3 regions of the Kitasatospora sp. NPDC085895 genome follow, and region 3 is predicted to be linked to each of the others. Evidence: riboswitches for the same ligand, from Rfam matches in the RefSeq annotation. Region 3 holds a riboswitch; each other region holds the start of a gene.

Region 1 (6,619 bases), on a different contig from region 3:
GATGAAGCCCACGGTGGCGAGCATCGAGACGATGAACAGCAGGGAGACCTGCCGCTCCGCGCGCTTGGCGGCGCGCTCGTCGATGTCGGTCCGGCGCGGCTCGTGGGCCGGCAGACCGGGGTCGGCGAACGGGTCGCCGTGGACGGCGACCTCGTGCCCTTCGGAGCCGTGCGACTCCGGCAGCTTCTCGTCAGACATCTCGTGGCTCATGACTTCTTGGCCTTGGTGGTGTGGGCGGCGACCCAGATCGCGGTCACGATGAGCGCACCGAGGGCGAAGATCCAGCCGAACAGGCCCTCGGTCACCGGACCGAGGCTGCCCAGGGACAGGCCGCCGGGGCTGGGCTCGTCGTTGGTGTGGCTGACGAAGGCCACGATCTGCTTCTTCTGCTCCTCCGGCATGGTGGTGTCGGGGAACGACGGCATGTTCTGCGGGCCGGTCTGCATGGCCTCGTAGATGTGCTTCGGGGAGGTGTTCTCCAGCGTCGGGGCGTACTTGCCCTTCGTCAGGGCACCGCCCTTGCCCGCGAAGTTGTGGCACTGGGCGCAGTTGGTCCGGAAGAGCTCGCCGCCCTTGGCCACGTCGTTCGGGTTCGTCGAGGTGTACTGCTCCTTGGTCGGAGCGACCGGGCCGGGGCCGAGCGAGGCCACGTAGGCGGCCAGCTGGTCGATCTGCGCCTGGGAGTAGACGACCTTCTTGGAGGGCACCTGGGCGCCGCTCTGCTGGGCCGGCATGCGACCGGTGCCGACCTGGAAGTCGACCGCGGCGGAACCCACGCCCACCAGGCTCGGGCCGTCGGAGCTGCCCTGGCCGTCGAGGCCGTGGCAGGAGGAGCAGCCCACGGCGAAGAGCTTCTTGCCCTCTTCGATCGCGAGCGACTGCGCGGAGGTGTCGGCCTGCGCCTTCTCGGCGGGCGCGAACGCGGCGTACAGCCCCCCGGTGGCCGCCAGGGCGAGAAGTAGGACGACCAGCGCCGCCAGTGGGTGGCGCCGTCGTGCGGAGAGCTTTTTCACGGATTAACCCCGGTGTCAGGATCTGGTCGGCTGGGTGGCTGCGCCCGTGGGACCGGTCTGCTCGGGGCCGGTACCCGGGTCGGGGCGGACTGGTCGGCGGGGCTCCCGCGCGGGGCGGGTGCTCTCCGGCCGGCGGCCAGCGACCTGATCAGCCTTTACTTGATCAGGTAGATGGTCGCGAACAGGCCGATCCACACGACGTCGACGAAGTGCCAGTAGTACGACACCACGATCGCGGCGGTGGCCTGCTCGTGCGTGAACCGCCTGGCGGCGTACGTCCGCCCCAGGACCAGCAGGAAGGCGATCAGACCACCCGTCACGTGCAGGCCGTGGAAGCCGGTGGTCAGGTAGAACACCGTGCCGTACGGGTCGGAGGACAGCGACAGGCCGTCCACCTTGACCAGCTCGGTGTACTCGAAGATCTGGCCGCCGATGAAGATCGCGCCCATCACGAAGGTGATCGTGAACCACGAGCGGAGCTTCTTCACGTCACCGCGCTCGGCGGCGAACACGCCGAGCTGGCAGGTGAGGGAGGAGAGCACCAGGATCGTGGTGTTCACCGAGGAGAACGGCACGTTGAGGGCGTCCGCCTTCTCCGTCCAGAACTCCGATCCCATGACCGAGCGGAGCGTGAAGTACATCGCGAACAGGGCCGCGAAGAACATCAGCTCGGAGCTCAGCCAGACGATGGTTCCGACGCTGACCAGGTTCGGCCTGTTGACCGCTCCGTGCGCGTGTCCGGTTTCTGTTGCTGTTGCTGTCGCCACGACGGACATTATGTCGGTCCCTTATTCCGTCTTCACGCCGGGGGGTGCTCCTCGGAGTGTCCGGTGCGTGCGGTACGCCCCCCTGGCGCTGGCCTGCGCGGACGTCCGGCGCTGCTCCGCCCGGGTGTCCGTTTTCTGACGGTTGTTCGGGGTGGGCGAGGCGGAGTACCCCGCGCGGGTGAGATTCGGGCGCGGCGGCTTGAGGGAGATCGCGTCAGGGACTCACCGGGAGGGCCCCGCCGGAGTAGCATCCGGAGGTGAACGTGGTCCGGGTCACACTGGGCCGTTCGGAGCGGCACATATAAGAGGACGAGCACCCGGGAGCAGGGCCCATGGCGCACACGACCGACGAGACGCTCACCGTTCTCGTCTACAGCGACGACCGCAACACCCGCGAGCAGGTCACCCTGGCCCTGGGCCGCCGGCCCGCCGCGGACCTGCCCGCCGTCGAGTACCTGGAGTGCGCCACCACCCCGGCGGTGCTCCGCGCCCTGGAGCGCGGCGGCGTGGACCTCTGCGTGCTGGACGGCGAGGCCGTCCCCGCCGGCGGCCTCGGCCTCACCCGCCAGCTCAAGGACGAGATCTACGGCTGCCCGCCGGTGCTCGTCCTGATCGGCCGGCCGCAGGACTCCTGGCTCGCCGCCTGGAGCCGCGCCGACGCCGCCATCGCGCAGCCGGTCGACCCGGTCGCCCTCGCCGAGGCCGCCGCCACCCTGCTCCGCGCCCGGATCGCCAAGCGGACGCCCGCCCGCCGCTGACCGGGCCTCCGGCACCACCCGTCTCACCAGGAGAGAAGGGGCGGCGGGATCGGCACGGCCGCCCGCCGCCGCTCGCTAGGCTGACTCCGTCCCTTGTATCGGCGCACTACCGATGAGAGCTGGAGTCGGCCATGGTGAACGTGAACCCTGCGAACGGCGGCAAGGACCCCGTGCAGGTGGTCCGCACCTGGCCCGACGTCCTGACGGCACTGTTGCGCGGCGAGGACCTCGCGGAGGCGGACACCGCCTGGGCGATGGACCAGATCATGAGCGGCGAGGCCTCGCCCGTGCAGGTCGCCGGCTTCATGGTCGCGCTGCGCGCCAAGGGCGAGACGGTCGAGGAGATCGCCGGCCTGGTCGACGCGATGTACGCGCACGCCGAGCCGCTGCACATCCCCGGCCCGGCCGTGGACATCGTCGGCACCGGCGGCGACCGCGCGAAGACCGTCAACATCTCCACCATGTCGGCGATCGTCGCGGCCGCGGCCGGCGCCAAGGTCGTCAAGCACGGCAACCGGGCCTCCTCCTCCGCGTCCGGCTCCTCCGACGTGCTGCAGAAGCTCGGCATCAGCCTCGACCTCGGCGCCCGGCGGGTCGCCGAGGTGGCCGAGGAGGTCGGCCTGACCTTCTGCTTCGCGGCGAAGTTCCACCCCGCGATGCGGCACGCGGCGACCGCGCGGGCCGGGCTCGGCGTGCCCACCGCCTTCAACATCCTCGGCCCGCTGACCAACCCGGCCCGGGTCACCTCGCACGCCGTCGGCTGCTTCGACACCCGGCTCGCCGGACTGATCGCCGGCGTCTTCGCCCGGCGCGGCGCCACCGCACTGGTCTTCCGCGGCGACGACGGCCTGGACGAACTGACCGTCTGCACCACCTCGCACGTGTGGATCGTCAAGGACGGCACCGTCACCGAGACGGACTTCGACCCGCGGGACGTCGGGATCGAACTGGCCGGGATCGAGGCCCTCCGCGGGGCCGACGCCGAGCACAACGCGGCCGTCGCACGGCGGCTGTTCGCCGGTGAGCGCGGCCCGGTGCGGGACGCCGTCCTGCTCAACACGGCCGCCGCGCTGGCGGTGCTCGACCTCACCGACGCACCGCTCGCCGAGCAGCTCGCCGCAGGGATCGAGCGGGCGGCCGCGGCCGTCGACTCCGGCGCGGCGGAGGCGACGCTCAAGCGCTGGGCCGAGGCGACGAACAAGTAGCGGGCCGCCGGCGAGCCGCACGGGGCGCACGGGGGCATCCGGCCGAGGGCCGGTCCCCCGCGCGCCCCGTCGTGCTTGACCCGTCGCACAGCGGTCACCTAGAGTCCTGCGCAGGTCATGAGTGGCAGCGTCAAGCCCCAGCTTGCTGTCCGGCAACCCTCCGTCCGTGGCGGGGTGCCCTGGGTGAGGACCGGGCCGTGCGGAGAACCGTCCGCGTGGCAAGCGCGGACTTCCGGCGATGCATCCCCGGGGTCCCCACCCCGTGAAGGAGTGCATCCTCATGTCGCTTTCCACCGACCTCTGCGCCCCGCTCGCCGTCCTCGGCCACGACGTCCGGGTGCCGCTCGCCACCGGTGAGAAGGTCGGCTACGCCGCACTCGACTACGCCGCCAGCGCCCCCGCCCTGCAGCGGGTCTGGGACGACGTCGCCGCCTACGCCCCCTACTACGGCAGCGTCCACCGCGGCGCCGGCTACCTCTCGCAGCTCTCCACCGACCTGTTCGAGCAGAGCCGCCGCACCGTCGCCGACTTCCTCGACCTGCGCGAGGGCGACCAGGTGGTGTTCACCCGCGCCACCACCGACTCGCTCAACCTGCTCGCCGGGGCCCTCCCCGCCGGCACCCGGGTGTTCGCCTTCGAGACCGAGCACCACGCCTCCCTGCTGCCCTGGCGCCACGCCGGTCTGACGGTCGAGTACCTGCGCGCCCCGCGCTCGCACGCCGAGGCCGTCGCCGCCCTGGACGCCGCCCTCGCCGCCGGATCCCCGGACGGCCCGCGCCTGCTGTGCGTCACCGGCGCCTCCAACGTCACCGGCGAACTGTGGCCGATCGCCGAACTCACCGGGACCGCCCACCGGCACGGCGCCCGGGTGGTGCTGGACGCCGCCCAGCTCGCCCCGCACCACCGCCTGTCGGTCCGTGAACTCGACGTCGACTGGGTCGCGTTCTCCGGCCACAAGCTCTACGCGCCGTTCGGCGCCGGGGTGCTCGCCGGCCGCAGCGACTGGCTTGACGCCGCCGAGCCCTACCTGGCGGGCGGCGGCGCCAGCCGCACCGTCGCCCGGGAGGCCGACGGCTCGGTGGCCGTCGAGTGGCACACCGGCCCGGCCCGCCACGAGGCGGGCTCGCCCAACGTGATCGGCGCCTACGCCATCGCCTCCGCCTGCCGGGCGCTCACCGAGGCCGGGTTCGACGCCCTGGAGGCCCGCGAGCAGGCGCTCGTCGAGCGGCTCACCGCCGGGCTGGCCGGGATCCCCGAGGTCAGGGTGCTCAACCTGTTCGGCGAGCGGTCCGCCCGGGTGGGCGTGCTCTCCTTCGTCGTCCGCGGCTGGAACAGCTCGCACTTCTCGGCGGCGCTCTCCGCCGAGTACGGCATCGGCGTCCGCGACGGCCTGTTCTGCGCGCACCCGCTGGTGCGGACGCTGCTCGGCGGGGAGGAGGCGGCGCCGTCCGCGTGCGGCGCGCCGGAGCCGTCGCTGCCGGGGGAGCGGAGCCTCAACGCGATCCGGGTCAGCTTCGGCGCGGGCACCCCGGAGGAGCACGTGGACCGCTTCCTGGCCGCCGTCCGCGAGCTCGTCACCGACGGCGCCCGCTGGTCCTACCGCAACGAGGGCGGCCGCTGCGTCGCGGACACCGACCGCGCGGCCTGAGACGTTCGGGGTGCGCACTCAGGGGCGCGTGGGGGGTGCACCTACTCGTCGAGGCCGAGGGCGAAGGCGGCTTCCAGGTCGTGCTGGGAGTAGGTGCGGAAGGCGATCTGGGTCTCGGTGTGCTCGACGCCCGGGACCTTGTTGACCTGACCGGGGATCACCTCGGCGAGGTCCTCGTGCTGCCGGACGCGGACCATCGCCACCAGGTCGTAGCTGCCGGTCACCGAGTAGACCTCGCTGACGCCCTCGATCGCGGCGATCGCCTCGGCGATCTCGGGGATCCGGTCGACGCTGGTCTTGATGAGGACGATCGCGGTGATCACTCTTCGGCTCCTGTGTGTGGGGTTCCGCCCAGCGTATCCGCCGTCAGGCGGCGCGTCTGCCCTGTCCGGGGCCGCACCGGGCGCGCGAGCAGCCACCCCGCGCTGAAGCCGATCACGTGCACCAGGTAGGCCACGCCCGGCACCGCCGGGCCCACCGGCCACCACTGCAGGGCGAACCACAGGCCGAGCACCAGCCAGGCCGGGAACCGCAGCGGCAGGAAGAACAGCACCGGCACCAGCGCGGTGACCCGGGCCCGCGGATAGCACCGCAGGTACCCGCCGAGCACCCCGGCGATCGCCCCCGAGGCGCCGACCAGCGCCCGCACCGACTCCGTGGAGTCCGACTCCGCCAGTGCCCAGCCGTACGTCGCCAGGTAGCCGATGCCCAGATAGAAGAGGAGGAAGCGCAGCCGTCCGAGGCGCTCCTCCACGTCCGGGCCGAAGACGTAGAGGAAGAGCAGGTTGCCCACCAGGTGCAGCCAGCCCGCGTGGACGAACAGCGAGCTGAGCACCGACAGGAAGGGGATCTTGTGCGGGGTGGGAGGGACGGTGCAGCCCGGCACCGCCGGGGGCAGCGCCGCCAGCCGGCCGGCGTCCAGCGGCCGGTTGGCGAGCAGCTCCGCGGGGACGGCCCCCCAGTGCTGCTCGAAGCGCTGCTCCGCGCAGACGCGGGCGTTGCCGGTGCCGTACCGCGGATTGAGGCCGAAGCTCGGGCCGGCCAGCAGGACGAGGGCGCTCAGCGCGATCAGCGCGTAGGTGACGACCGGCGTGCGCGCCGGCGCGGCGGCGTCCCGGCCCGCCGTTGCGCGCACGGGGGCGGGGACGGGGGCGGGGACGGCCATGACAGCGAGCATTCCTCGGTGCACCCGCGGTGACACCGCCCGGTGCTGCAAGCGGGTGACCTG
Region 2 (6,619 bases), on a different contig from region 3:
GCGTGATCTGCCACAGGCCGCGCAGCTGCCGGCCGTCCGGCGAGGACCACAGCACCCTCCCGGTCACCTCGGGCGTGCCGGCGACGATCCGGTCGGGGTCGAGCGGCTCGGGTTCGAGCTCGGCGTCGGGGACGTGCAGTGCGAAGGTCATGGACCGAAACTAGCCGGGCCGGGCCGACGGCCGGGCGGGCAGAGTGTGTCGCACCGGGCGGGCAGAATGACACCTCGTAAGAGGAGGTGGACGATGGCCGCCCTGACCGAGCGGGACCGCGCGGTGCTCGCCCTGGAGGCCCGGCCCTGGCGCACGGCCGGCGCCAAGGAACGGGCGATCCGCGCCGAGCTCGACATCTCCGCGACCCGCTACTACCAGCTGCTCAACGCCCTGCTGGACAACCCGGAGGCGCTGGCCGCCGACCCGGTGCTGGTCAACCGGCTGCGCCGGATCCGCGAACGGCGGCGCGCCGAACGCTGACGGTGTCCGGCGCCCGAGCCTGGGTACCGTCCCGGACATGGGCATTCCTGAGCAGTTCACTCCGAGCACGGCCGCCGGGCGGGACGGCCTGGCGGCGCTGCTGGCCGCACCCGGCGAGGCCGTGGTGGCCCTCGACTTCGACGGCACCCTGGCACCGATCGTCGCCGACCCCACCGCCGCCCGCGCCCACCCCAGGGCCGCCGCCGTGCTCTCCGCGCTCGCACCCCGGGTCGGCGCCGTCGCCGTGGTCACCGGCCGGCCCGCCGCCGACGCGGTGGCCTACGGCGGCTTCGACGGCGTCCCCGGACTGGAGCACCTGACCGTCCTCGGGCAGTACGGCGCCGAGCGCTGGGACGCGCACACCGGGGCGCTCACCGCCCCCGAACCGCCGGCGGGCGTGGCCGCGGCCCGCGCCGGGCTGCCCGCCCTGCTGGCCCGCGAAGGCGCCCCCGAGGGCACCTGGACGGAGGACAAGGGCCGCGCCCTCGCCGTGCACACCCGCCGCACCGCCGAACCGCAGCCCGCGATGGACCGGCTGCGCACCCCGCTGGCCGCGTTCGCGGCCGCACACGGACTGGTCGTCGAACCCGGCCGGTTCGTCCTGGAACTGCGGCCGCCCGGCGTCGACAAGGGCGCCGCCCTGGAGGGGTTCCTCGCCGAGCACGCGGCCCGCGCGGTGCTCTACGCCGGCGACGACCTGGGCGACCTCGCCGCCTTCGCCGCCGTCGAGAAGCGCCGCGGCGAGGGCCTGCCCGGCCTGCTGGTGTGCAGCGGGCCGACCACCGGGGAGGCCCCCGTGCGGGAGCTCGCCGACCGGGCGGACCTGGTCGTCCCGGGCCCGGCCGGCCTGGTCGACCTGCTCGCGGCCCTCGCCGCGGAACTGGGCTGAACCCCGGAGGGACGCGGGGACCGCGCGAGCGGGAAGGGGCGACCGTGCGGGTCAGGGCTCGGCCCGTACCGTCGTGGTGCCCGATCCCGGACCGCGCGGTTGCCCGCGCCCCTCACGGATTGCCTCTCAGCCGAGGGCGTCGAGCTGGTCGAGGAACCACTGCTGCGGGGGCAGGGCGGTGGCCGCGGCGGCGAGCCGCTTGGTGCGGTCGGTGCGTTCCTCCGCGGGCATGGTCAGCCCCCGGTGGAGCGCCTCCGCGGTGGCGATCACGTCGTACGGGTTGACGGTGATCGAGTCCTCGGCGAGCTCGGCGAAGGCACCGGCCTCCCGGGACAGCACCAGCGCGCAGCCCGCGTCGGAGACCACCGGGACCTCCTTGGCGACCAGGTTCATGCCGTCCCGGATCGGGTTGACCAGGGCGACGTCGGCCAGCCGGTAGGCGGCCAGCGACCGCGGGAAGTCGTCGTTGACGTGCAGGATCAGCGGCTGCCAGTCGGGGGTGGCGAACTCGTCGTTGATCTCGCGGGCGATCCGCTGCACCGCCGCGGTGTACTCCCGGTACTCGGGCAGGTCGTGCCGGGACGGGTAGGCGAAGGCGATGTGCACCACCCGGTCAAGCCACTCGGGGCGGCTGCGCAGCAGGTGCCGGTAGGCGAGCAGACCGCGGACGATGTTCTTGCTGAGCTCGGTGCGGTCGACCCGCACGATCGTCCTCCGGTCGCCCACCGCCTCGCGGAGGGCGGCCAGCCGGGCGTCCACGTCCGGCCGGTGCGCGCGTTCGCGCAGGAAGTCGGCGTCGGCGCCGAGCCCGTGCACGCCGAGCCGGGTGGTGCGCCCGGCGTGGGTGACGGTGCGGGCCGCGCGGTCCACCTCGGCGCCGAGCACGGCCTCGCAGCAGTCGGCGAAGGCGAGCGCCCAGCGTTCGGTGAGGAAGCCGGCCCGGTCGGCCCCGAGGATGCCGGTGAGCACCTCGGCGGCGACGTCGTCGGGCAGCAGCCGGTAGTACTCGGGCGGGGCCCACGGGGTGTGCGAGAAGTGCCCGATCCGCAGGTCCGGGCGGAGCGTGCGGAGCAGCGCCGGGGCGAGCGAGAGGTGGTAGTCCTGCACCAGCACGGCGGCACCCGGGGCGGCCTCGGCGGCGAGCGCCTCGGCGAAGGCGGTGTTGTACGCGGTGTAGGACTCCCACTCGCGGCGGAACCGGTCGTCGAAGACCGGCGAGACCGGGGTGTCGTACAGCAGGTGGTGGACGAACCACAGGGTGGAGTTGGCGATGCCGTTGTAGGCGCGGGCGAAGGTGCCGGGCTCGATGTCCAGCATCCGGACGGCCTGTCCGCCGACGTCGTGGCCGGCGAGGTCGAGCCGGCCGTCCGGCGCCTGCCGGGCGGCCGTCCGGTCGGCGTCGCCGAGGGCGGCGCAGACCCAGACCGCCGAGGGGTCGTCGATCGCGGAGAGCCCGGACACCAGGCCGCCGCCGCCTCTCTTCAGGGTGAGCGCGCCGTCGTCCCCGCTGCTGAAGGACACCGGGCCGCGGTTCGAGGCCACCAGGACGGGGGCGGCGCCGGACTGCTGCGTACGTTCGAACGCGAGATCGGCCATATCCCCTAGCTTGCCGCGCGACCGGTCCGGCAAACCATTCGGCGGCCCCGCGGGCCCCGCTCAGCGCGCGGTGTACTCCGGCACCGTGCGCATCGGCGGGCGCTCCAGTGCGGTCACCTCGTGGGTGTGGGCGGTGAAGCCCCGGGTGCCCGTGTCGCGGCTGAACTGGGTGAGCAGCGGGTGCACGAGGTCCTCGCCGGCCTTCAGCCGGTGGGTGCGGTCGAGCCGTTCCAGGGCCGTCCGGTAGATCGTGGCGGCCATCCGCCCGAGGGCCTGGCCGTCCTGGTGGCGGTGGTGCCGGACACCCACGTCGACCTGGGCCAACGCGTCCAGCCCGACCTCCTCCAGGGCGTCCACCAGCAGGCCGAGCTCCACCCCGTACCCGGTCGGGAAGGGCAGCCGTTCCAACAGGGTGCGGCGGGCCGCGTACTCGCCGCCGAGCGGCTGGACGAAGCCGGACAGCTGCGGCCAGTGCAGGTTGATCAGCGGCCGGGCGACGAGCTCGGTGACCCGCCCGCCGCCGGCCGGCACCACCGCGCCCGCGGTCTCCAGCGGCCGGTCGTACATCGCCTTGACCAGCTGCAGCGCGGGGTCGGTGAGCAGCGGGCCGACGATCCCGGTGACGAAGGCCGGGTCGAACTCGCGCAGGTCGGCGTCGACGAAGCAGACGATCGCGCCGGAGGTCGCCAGCAGCGACCGCCAGAGCACCTCGCCCTTGCCGGGGGCGGCCGGCAGCCGGGGCAGGATGTCGTCCCGGTGGACCACCCGGGCGCCCGCCGACCGGGCGGTCTCGGCCGTCCGGTCGACCGAGCCGGAGTCCACCACCACCAGCTCGTCGACCAGCGGGTGACGTCCCATCAACTCGCGGCGGACGGTGGTGACGATCTCCCCGACGGTGGGTTCCTCGTCGAGGGCGGGCAGCACCACGCTGACCGTTCCGGCGCTCCCCGCCGCCCGCTTGGCGGCGAGCAGCCGCTCCACCGGGTAGTCCGCCGCCGCCCAGGAGCGGCGACGCAGCCAGGACGCGACCTCGGGGAGGACGTCGGGACGGGGCTGCTCGGTCACGGTCTCGCTCCTCGTAACTTCCATCTCGCGGATCGGACGCCGCCTTTCGGCGCCGGGGCCTTCGGATACAGTCTTCGTACTGCGGTCGAGCCTTCGCACGCCGGGGTCACCGCAGTGAACAACACACAACTTCACAGAGCTCATCCAGAGGGACTGAGGGAACGGCCCGTCGACGTCCCGGCAACCTTCTCGCAGCGGCGGTCGCAGGCCCCCCGCGGGACAGGTGCCAATTCCGGCCTGTGGCGCAACCGCGCCGCGGGGAAGATGAGGAGAGAGGCCTCCGCCACCATGGCTACCGCTACCCCTGCATCCGCTGCCACCGTCGACCTCGGTCCGGCCGCAGCGCTTTCCTGTCGCGAGTGCGGCACCCGCTTCCCGCTCGGCCCGAGCTTCGCGTGCCTGGAGTGCTTCGGCCCGCTGGAGATCGCCTACGACTTCGGCGGCTACGACGCCGCGGAGCTCCGCAAGCGCATCGAGGCCGGTCCGGCCAGCATCTGGCGCTACGCCCCGCTCCTGCCGGTGCCCGCCGACGTGGCCGGCAAGCCCAACCTCAACCCCGGCTGGACCCCGCTGGTCAAGGCGGACAACCTGGGTCGCGAGCTCGGCTTCACCGCCCAGCTGCATGTCAAGGACGACTCCGGCAACCCCACGCACTCCTTCAAGGACCGCGTGGTGGCCTGTGCGATCGAGGCCGCCCGCGCCTTCGACTTCACCACGCTCTCCTGCTCCTCCACCGGCAACCTGGCCGGCGCGGTCGGTGCCGCCGCGGCCCGGGCCGGGTTCAAGTCCTGCGTGTTCATCCCGCACGACCTGGAGCAGGGCAAGATCGTCATGGCCGGCGTGTACGGCGGCGCCCTGGTCGGCATCGACGGCAACTACGACGACGTGAACCGCTTCTGCTCCGAGCTGATCGGCGACCCGGCCGGCGAGGGCTGGGGCTTCGTCAACGTCAACCTCCGCCCGTACTACGGCGAGGGCTCCAAGACGCTGGCCTACGAGATCTGCGAGCAGCTCGGCTGGCGGCTGCCGGAGCAGATCGTGATCCCGATCGCCTCGGGCTCCCAGCTCACCAAGATCGACAAGGGCCTGCAGGAGCTGATCAGGCTCGGCCTGGTCGAGGACCGGCCGTACAAGGTCTTCGGAGCCCAGGCCGAGGGCTGCTCCCCGGTGTCCGCCGCCTTCAAGGCCGGCCACGACGTGATCCGGCCGGTGAAGCCGAACACCATCGCCAAGTCGCTGGCGATCGGCAACCCGGCCGACGGCCCGTACGTGCTCGACATCGCCCGCCGCACCGGCGGCGCGGTCGAGGACGTCACCGACGCCGAGGTGGTGGCCGCCATCAAGCTGCTGGCGCGCACCGAGGGCATCTTCGCGGAGACCGCGGGCGGCGTGACCGTCGGCGTCCTCAAGAAGTTGGTCGAGACCGGGCAGTTGGACCCGTCGAAGGAGACCGTCGCCATCAACACCGGTGACGGCCTGAAGACCCTCGACGCGGTCGCCGACGCCGGACTGACCGCCACCATCCGCCCGACGCTGGAGTCCTTCCGCGCCGCCGGCCTCGCCTGAGCAGCCCACCCCTTCCGCCAAGGAGCACCCATGAGCGCCACCGTCCGCATCCCGACCATCCTGCGCACCTACACCGGCGGTGCGGCCGAGGTCACCGCCGAGGGCGACACCCTGGCCGCCGTCGTCGCGGACCTGGAGCAGAACCACACCGGCATCTCCGCGCGCATCCTGGACGACGCCGGCAAGCTCCGTCGGTTCGTGAACGTCTACGTGAACGACGACGACGTCCGCTTCGCCGAGGGCCTGGAGACCGCGATCAAGGACGGCGCCACGGTGTCGATCATCCCCGCGGTGGCCGGCGGCTGCTGAGCCCCGCATTCTTCCCGCGGAGAGCCGCCGCCGGGACCGGAACGCGATTTTCCGGTCCCGGCGGCGGCTCTCGTCGTGCCGGGTGCAATTCGACCGCCTGACGGGGAGTAGAGTTCGGGGCGGTGGCAGTACTCCCCTCCGCGCCGCCCGCCCTGATCAGCGCCAATACCCGGAATTGCACGCCCCGGCCCGGCCGGTCGGATCGTGTGCGCAAGGCTCCGGAACCGGTCGCGGGGACGTCCGCCCGCTGAGACGGGCCGCGGACGGCGCGGGGACGAACCTGTCAGGCAAGTGTCAGAATTCATGCGGCTATATGTCGTTTTCTGCCCGTTATGTCCGGCGTGAAATGCCGAGATCTGCGGCTTTCATCCCGTCATATCCCTTGTCATGACTGCCGATTTCCCCGAAGTTGGGCCTGTTGCACAGGGCTCCTGTCCGGATACATTCAGCCGCGGTCGACGCATTCACCCGTCCGCCGGGCCCGCGAAGGGCCTCGGGCGGTGGTCTGCGGCGTGCAGGGCCGTGCCCAGGGGGGGTTCCCTCGGGCAGGCCCACCGGACCTGGGCCCGCAAAGACTGCGGACCCGTGAATGGCCAGCACAGCACAAGGGGAGTTCGGAATGGCTCAGGGCACCGTCAAGTGGTTCAACGCGGAGAAGGGCTACGGCTTCATCGCGGTCGACGGTGGTGCGGACGTGTTCGTCCACTACAGCGCGATCCAGA
Region 3 (6,619 bases):
GGCACGGCCCGCGGCCGCCTCGCGGACGAGCTCGCGCACCGACCGGCCCCGGACGTACTCCATCACCATGTACGGCACCACGCCGTCGGGCCCGGTGTCCTCGCCGCTGTCGTGCACGGCCACGATGTTGACGTGGTTGAGCGCCGCGACCGCCCGGGCCTCGCGGCGGAACCGCTCGCGGAAGGCCGGGTCGCGGGCCAGGTCCGGGTGGAGCGTCTTCACGGCGACGGTCCGTCCCAGCACCCGGTCGCGGGCCCGGTGCACGGACGCCATGCCGCCCTCCCCGAGCGGTGCCTGCATCTCGTAGCGTCCCTGCCCGGCCGAGCGGATCGGCCCCGCCGTGCGCAGGCCCTCGGTCTCCTCGGCGTCCATCGCCCCCGTCTTCCCCCCGTCGCCCTCTCGGCGCGGGGCCGCCACCGGGTGAACGTCGACTCCGGTGGCACCCCGTCGGCCGGGCGTGATCGCTGCCCGTGCGCACCGGCCCTGACCGACCGTCACCGGTGCGGCCGGGGCCGCACGGCGGGCCTGGTGTGCATGACAGGCGACCGTACCGCGCCGACCACGGCCGGGTCGAACCGAATGCGTGCACGACCCGGCCCCGGCCCCGGCTCCGGCTCCGGCTCCGGCTCCGGCTCCGGCGGGCCCTAACGGAACATGCGGTCACCGGCGTCGGCCATGCGATGGGTCGAGCCGTGGCGGTTCACCCAGTCGCGGACGAGGTTGACGGCGTTGGCGCACTGCCGGCTCCGGTCGTACTCGCGCACCCCGGTGAAGGCGCCGTAGCCCGCGATGATGCCGTCCACCCGCGCGTCGCCCAGCAGCTTGTCGACGTACCACGGGTCGTCGTAGGTGGTCGTCCAGGAGAGCGTGGCGGCGAGCTGTCCGGCGGCGCGGTCCGCGGCGCCCTTCTTCAGTTCCGCGCACGTGTTGTACGTGGTGCAGTTGCCGAACCCCTTGGTGATGTCGCTGTCGCCGTAGTCCATCACCCGGCGGCCGGCCGGGATCGCCGGGCCGGACCGGTCGAAGGCGGCGCGGACCCGGTCGCGGGTCCCGGTCGTCGTCATGCCCTCCAGCGGGCCGAGCCCGCCTTCGAGGCCCTTCCAGCCGCGGCCGCCGACGTCCGGGGTGCTGCCGCCGTGGTACTCGTAGAAGCCGTAGAGCACCTGGATGCCGGCGGCCGTCAGCCGCTGGGCCTTGTCGCGCAGTCCGGCGACGCTGCATCCGCGGTTCTGCTGCTCCCCGCAGTAGTGGGGGTCCTTGATGTCCAGCCAGACCAGGGCCGGCCGGCGCCCGGCGCCGGCGTCGGCGACGATCCGGTCGATCATGCTGTCGAAGCTCGGGCCCAGCCGGGCGTCGCCGGCCGAGGAGCAGTCGTGGTGGGCGCGCCATTCGTTCGGGTTCCACCAGGCGCAGACGTCGATCTCGATGCCGTTGGCGCCGTGGTCGAGTGCGGCGTCGACGCCGTCCAGGGCGTCGACCCGGTGCGCGACGGCGTAGATCGCGTGACGTTGGTCGGCCGCCGCGGCCGGGGTCGCCCCGACGGTGCCGGCGCCGACGGCTCCGCAGAGTGCGGCGGCGGCCAGCGCCGCCCACCTCCGCGGGCCGGCACCCCTCCCGAGTCGAGTGATCATGAATAGCCCCCCCATTCTTGTCCGTGTTCAGTCAGTCGACCTCGCCGACTGCATGCTGACACGGGTCCCGGCGACGGGGAACCGGATCCGGCCACGCCACGACACCCCGCACCCGCGCGGCCGCCCCGCGAGCGGGGAGCGCCGCGGCCCGGAGCGCCGGGACCGGCCTCACAGCCTCCGGCTGCGCAGCACCCCGGTCAGCATCGGCAGGGTGAACCCACCGCGGGCGGTCTCCGGTTCACCCGCGAGGAAGGCCCGGATCCGACCCGGCGCGGCCTCCCGCTCCCGCTCCGGCATGACCGGCATCCCCGCGCGGGTCGCGAGCGAGGCGACCAGGGTGTCGGCCGTGCGGCGCTGCCCGTGCGGGAACGCGGTCTGCTCGGGCGACCCGAACCGGGCGGGTCCGCCGGCCTTCGGAAGGTGTACGGCGGCCGTTTCGGCACGCCAGGCGGCGGGCGTGTCACGGGGGCCGACGGCCGCGCTCCCGGCGGTCCGCGCCAGTCCGGCGACCCGGTCGACCCGGTCGTCCAGCAGGTTCCACAGGCCGGCCAGCACGCCGCCGGGTGCGAGGACCCTGGCGATCTCGGGGCCCGCGACGGCCGTGTCGAACCAGTGCACGGCGTTGCCCGCCGGCACGGCGTCGACGGAGGCGTCCGGCAGCGGGATCGCCTCGGCGCCGCCCCGCAGGGCACGGACGTCCGGGAGCGAGCGGCGCAGCTCGGCCAGCATCGCCGGGTCGGGCTCGACGGCGACGACCTCCGCGCCCGGCGCGAGCAGTCCCGCGGTCAGCTTGCCGGTACCGGCGCCGAGGTCGAGCACCCGCGGGCCGGGCGCGGGTTCGAGCGCCCGGCGCACGGCGGCCTGCGCGCAGTCGGGACGGTGTTCGGCGCAGGCGGTCGCCGCGGCGCCGAACGACGAGGCGTGGAGTGGGCGTTCGTCCCGATCCACACGCCCACGCCAACTGACGGACGGTCAGCCGACCCGGTGGTGTGCGAACCGGACGCTTGAACCGGCGGCCGGCCCACGGGTGTTCCGCGGGCACGGCCCGGCGGGCCGGTCAGGGCCGGCGCAGGGCTTCGCCGAGCCGGCCGGCGGCCTCGACGACGGCCGGGGAGAGCCGGGCGCCGGGGTGCCGGGTGAGCCGCTCGATCGGCCCGGAGACGGAGACGGCGGCGACGACCCGGCCGGCCGGACCACGCACGGGTGCGGAGACGGAGGCGACCCCGGCCTCGCGTTCGCCGATGGACTGGGCCCAGCCGCGGCGCCGTACGCCGCTGAGGGCGGTGGCGGTGAAACGGGCGCCCTGCAGGCCGCGGTGAAGGCGTTCGGGCTCCTCCCAGGCGAGCAGGATCTGCGCGGCGGAGCCGACCTTCATCGGGAGGGCGATGCCCACCGGCACGGTGTCCCGCAGGCCGGAGAGGCGTTCGGCGGCGGCCACGCAGATCCGGACCTCACCCTGCCGGCGGTAGAGCTGGGCGCTCTCGCCGGTGAGGTCGCGCAGGTGGGCCAGGACCGGGCCGGCCGCGGACAGCAGGCGGTCCTCGCCGACGGCCGCCGAGAGCTCGGTGAGCCGGGGGCCGAGGGCGAACCGTCCCTGCAGGTCGCGGGCGACCAGGCGGTGCTGTTCCAGTGCGACGGCGAGCCGGTGGGCGGTGGGCCGCGCCAGGCCGGTGGCGGCCACGAGTCCGGCCAGGGTGGCGGGACCGGCCTCCAGGGTGCCGAGGATCGAGGTGACCTTGTCGAGCACGCCGACGCCGCTGGTGTTCTCCATGATGGGTACTCCGTCTCAGATCCCGTGAGCGGCGGGGGCCCCGCCCACGGACGCTCCGCGCGGGAGCGGGGGTGGTCAGCGAGGACAGGCCGGAGAAGTCGGCCGAGTGGCTGCGCCGGGCACGGGACGGGTACGCGGAGAGACCGGGGCGGGAAGCGCCCGGGCGAAGGACAGCACAGAGAGCACCGTGTCTCCTCATCTTTCCCGCGCCACAGTGGCGGCAGGCCGGAGTTGGCACTGACCCCGGGCGGCGCGGCGCGTACTTCGGACGCCGGTTCGACCGGGGAGTTGCCGGGGCTTCGTAGGGCCGGTCCCTCCACCCCTCTGGATGATTCGCGAGGAACCATACAAGATTCCGCGGGCGGGCCGCCAAACCTCCCCCGTCCGCGCGCCCCGGTCCGTCAGCGGCGGAGCGGAGCGCATGGCCTTGCTGCAAATTGCAGAAACATCGCGCGTCCTGACTTGACGTGCCCTCAGGACGGCGGGATCGTCGGTCGCGCGACGCACCCCACCGCCCCTGCGGGCCGGGATCGCCCGTCCCACCGGTCGGCGGCCCCCGCACACCCCCACCCGCCCTTCACCCGGGACAGCCGCGACGTGCCCCCCACACGCCGCCGCGCCGACGTCCCGGGCCGCCCGGGAGGCAGTCCCCCACCGGCACCACCTTCCGGCTCTGGTCGCCCGACAGTTCCGACGTCAGCGTCAGCGTCGGCGGCACCAGCCACCCGATGACCGCGGTGACCGTGAGCGGCTACTCCGCCGTCTACCAGGCCGTGGTCGGCGGCGACCTCAAGGACCAGGCCTACCGGTTCTCCGTGCGCGGCACCGCCGTCCGCGACCCCTACGCCCAGATGGTCAGGCCCGGCACCACCCAGGGCCTCGTCGTCGACACCGCCGCGGTCGCGCCGACCGGCGGCAGCCGGGCCCCGCGGCCCGCCCTCGCCGCCCGCGAGGACTCCGTCGTCTACGAGTTGAGCGTCCGCGACTTCACCGTCGACGCGAGCTCCGGGTGGACCCGGCCAAGCGCGGGAAGTTCCTCGGCCTGGTGCAGACCGGCACCACCACCGCCGGCGGTGCCAGGACGGGCATCGACCACCTCAAGGAACTGGGCGTCACCACCGTCCAGTCGATGCCCTCGTTCGACTTCGGCAGCACCGTGCCCCACTGGGGCTACGACCCGGTCGGCTACAACGTCCCCGAGGAGCAGTACTCCCAGTTCAGCGCGCCGGATGACCGGATCCGGGAGTTCAAGGACATGGTCGACGGATTCCACCGCAACGGCATCCGCGTGGTCATGGACGTGGTCTGCAACCACCCCTACGACAAGAACGTCTTCGGCGGCATCACCGGGCAGTACTACACGCCGACCGACCTGTCCGCGACCGGCAACTCGATCGACGACGGCAACCCGATGGTCAGCCGCATGATCCGGGACTCGCTGGAGCACTGGGTCCGCGACTACGACGTCGACGGATTCCGCTTCGACCTCGCCGGGGTGCACCGCTACAGCAGCGTCTCCGCCTGGGCGAGCTACCTCGACACCACCTACCCGGACCGCAACCTCCTGCTGTACGGGGCGCCGCGGCCGACCCGCAGGAGGCCCGGAAGGTGCGCTACGGCACCGTCCCGGCCCTCGCGCCGGCGCACGTCGGCGTCTTCAACGGCGTCTACCGGGACGCGATCCGGGGCGGCACGGACGACGACGTCATGGCCTACATGGGCGGTTCGGGCAACCCCGGTGCCATCGCCTTCGGCATGCGCGGCTCACCGACGGACGCGAAGAGCACCGCCGTCCTGTCCGACCTGTGGAGCCCGGCGTTCGCCCACGACCCCGAGCAGACCATGAACTACGCCTCGATCCACGACAACCTGAACCTCTACGACAAGATCACCTACTCCGGGGCGCGCGGCGGCGCAGCCGGAACGGCCGGCCGGATCGACCGGTTCGCCGTCGGCATGGTGCTCACCTCCCAGGGGATCCCGGTCATCGCCGAAGGCGACGAGTTCCTCCGCTCCAAGGTCGTCGGGGGCGACTACACCACGGCGGAGAACTCCTACGACGCCTCCGACCCGGTGAACGCGATCCACTGGGGCGACAAGACCGCCGACGCGGCCGTGTTCCGCTACTACCGGGACGCCGTCGCGCTCCGGAAGGCCGCACCAGCGCTGCGCCTCACCGGCTGGGACGCCGTCCACAACCAGATGACCGCCCAGGTGGACGGCTCCGTGGTGGTCGGCCGCATCGGCTCCGACGCCGCGGCGCCCACGAGCCACGACACCGTCGTCGTCCACAACCCCACCGGCAGCACCTACGACGTGGGCCTGCCGCCGGGGGACGTGGACGAAGGTCCTCGACCGCGACGGCGCGGCCTCCGCCACCGGCGACACCTCCTGCGCCGGCCTCGCGGTGACGGTGTTCCGGAAGAACCGACACCGGGTGCGGCCGGTCAGTGGCCGGTCAGCTCCAGGACCTCGACGGCGGTGCCGTCGGCGACCCCGCCCGGCGGCACCACCGCGAGGGCGTCGGCGAGCGCCAGACCGCGGAGCATCGCCGGCCCGTCGAACCCGATCGGCACCGCGCCGCCCCCGGTGAACGCCACCGGCAGCAGCCGGGTGTCCCGTGCGCAGCCCGGCAGGTCGGCGGCGGCGACGACCCGGCGGGACGGGTCCGGCCGGCCCGCCAGCCGTCGGAGCAGCGGCAGGGCGAGGGTCACCGCTCCGGCCACCGCGGCGAGCGGGTTGCCGGGCAGGCCGACCAGGAGGCGGGCCCTCCCGTCGGCGGCGGGCGGCAGTTCGGCGAGCAGCATCGGGTGCCCGGGCCGCACCGCGACGGAGTCGACCGGCAGCCGGGCGCCCGGCCCGCCGAGTGCGTGGTGCAGGAAGTCCACCGGCCCGGCCGCGGTGCTGCCGGTGGTGACCACGACGTCGGCCGTCGAGCTGCGCAGGGCGGCGCCCAGCGGCCCGGCGTCGTCCGCCACCCGCCGGATCCCGGTCACCTCGGCGCCCGCACTCCGCAGCAGGGGCGGCAGCAGCGGGCCGAGGGCGTCACGCACCCGGCCGCCCCGCGGGAGGCCGGAGGTCAGCAACTCGTCTCCGAGCACCAGCAGTTCCACGGTCAGACGGCGGTGGACGGTCAGCCGGTCGTACCCGGCGGCCGCCGTCAGGCCCAGCACGGCCGGGGTGACGGTGGTGCCCGCCGCCAGCAGCAGGTCGCCCC

Evidence for each region. Region 3 has a riboswitch for S-adenosylmethionine ahead of AB0442_RS18380 (IclR family transcriptional regulator). Riboswitches for the same ligand answer to the same signal wherever they lie in the genome.
Region 1: another riboswitch for S-adenosylmethionine. It lies ahead of AB0442_RS10780 (aminotransferase class V-fold PLP-dependent enzyme); the one in region 3 lies ahead of AB0442_RS18380 (IclR family transcriptional regulator).
Region 2: another riboswitch for S-adenosylmethionine. It lies ahead of thrC (threonine synthase); the one in region 3 lies ahead of AB0442_RS18380 (IclR family transcriptional regulator).

Annotation. Positions count from the first base shown of each region.
Region 1 is NZ_JBFBJY010000012.1:117,625-124,243, forward strand. It holds gene AB0442_RS10755 (Rieske 2Fe-2S domain-containing protein) at 1-198, opposite strand, end outside; gene AB0442_RS10760 (c-type cytochrome) at 207-1,013, opposite strand; gene AB0442_RS10765 (heme-copper oxidase subunit III) at 1,169-1,789, opposite strand; gene AB0442_RS10770 (hypothetical protein) at 2,113-2,538, shown strand; gene trpD (anthranilate phosphoribosyltransferase) at 2,670-3,743, shown strand; SAM riboswitch class IV at 3,857-3,974, shown strand; gene AB0442_RS10780 (aminotransferase class V-fold PLP-dependent enzyme) at 4,024-5,391, shown strand; gene AB0442_RS10785 (Lrp/AsnC ligand binding domain-containing protein) at 5,433-5,714, opposite strand; gene AB0442_RS10790 (rhomboid family intramembrane serine protease) at 5,711-6,556, opposite strand.
Region 2 is NZ_JBFBJY010000010.1:128,363-134,981, reverse strand. It holds gene AB0442_RS09330 (cupin domain-containing protein) at 1-151, opposite strand, end outside; gene AB0442_RS09325 (DUF3263 domain-containing protein) at 245-472, shown strand; gene otsB (trehalose-phosphatase) at 510-1,361, shown strand; gene AB0442_RS09315 (trehalose-6-phosphate synthase) at 1,488-2,957, opposite strand; gene AB0442_RS09310 (glucosyl-3-phosphoglycerate synthase) at 3,018-4,022, opposite strand; SAM riboswitch class I at 4,160-4,293, shown strand; gene thrC (threonine synthase) at 4,311-5,588, shown strand; gene AB0442_RS09300 (MoaD/ThiS family protein) at 5,619-5,897, shown strand; gene AB0442_RS09295 (cold-shock protein) at 6,517-6,619, shown strand, end outside.
Region 3 is NZ_JBFBJY010000026.1:20,429-27,047, forward strand. It holds gene pknB (Stk1 family PASTA domain-containing Ser/Thr kinase) at 1-372, opposite strand, end outside; gene AB0442_RS18370 (phospholipase) at 645-1,631, opposite strand; gene AB0442_RS18375 (class I SAM-dependent methyltransferase) at 1,800-2,579, opposite strand; gene AB0442_RS18380 (IclR family transcriptional regulator) at 2,689-3,402, opposite strand; SAM riboswitch class I at 3,595-3,737, opposite strand; partial or broken gene AB0442_RS18385 (hypothetical protein) at 3,870-4,238, shown strand; gene AB0442_RS18390 (alpha-amylase family glycosyl hydrolase) at 4,412-5,248, shown strand; gene AB0442_RS18395 (molybdopterin molybdotransferase MoeA) at 5,850-6,619, opposite strand, start outside.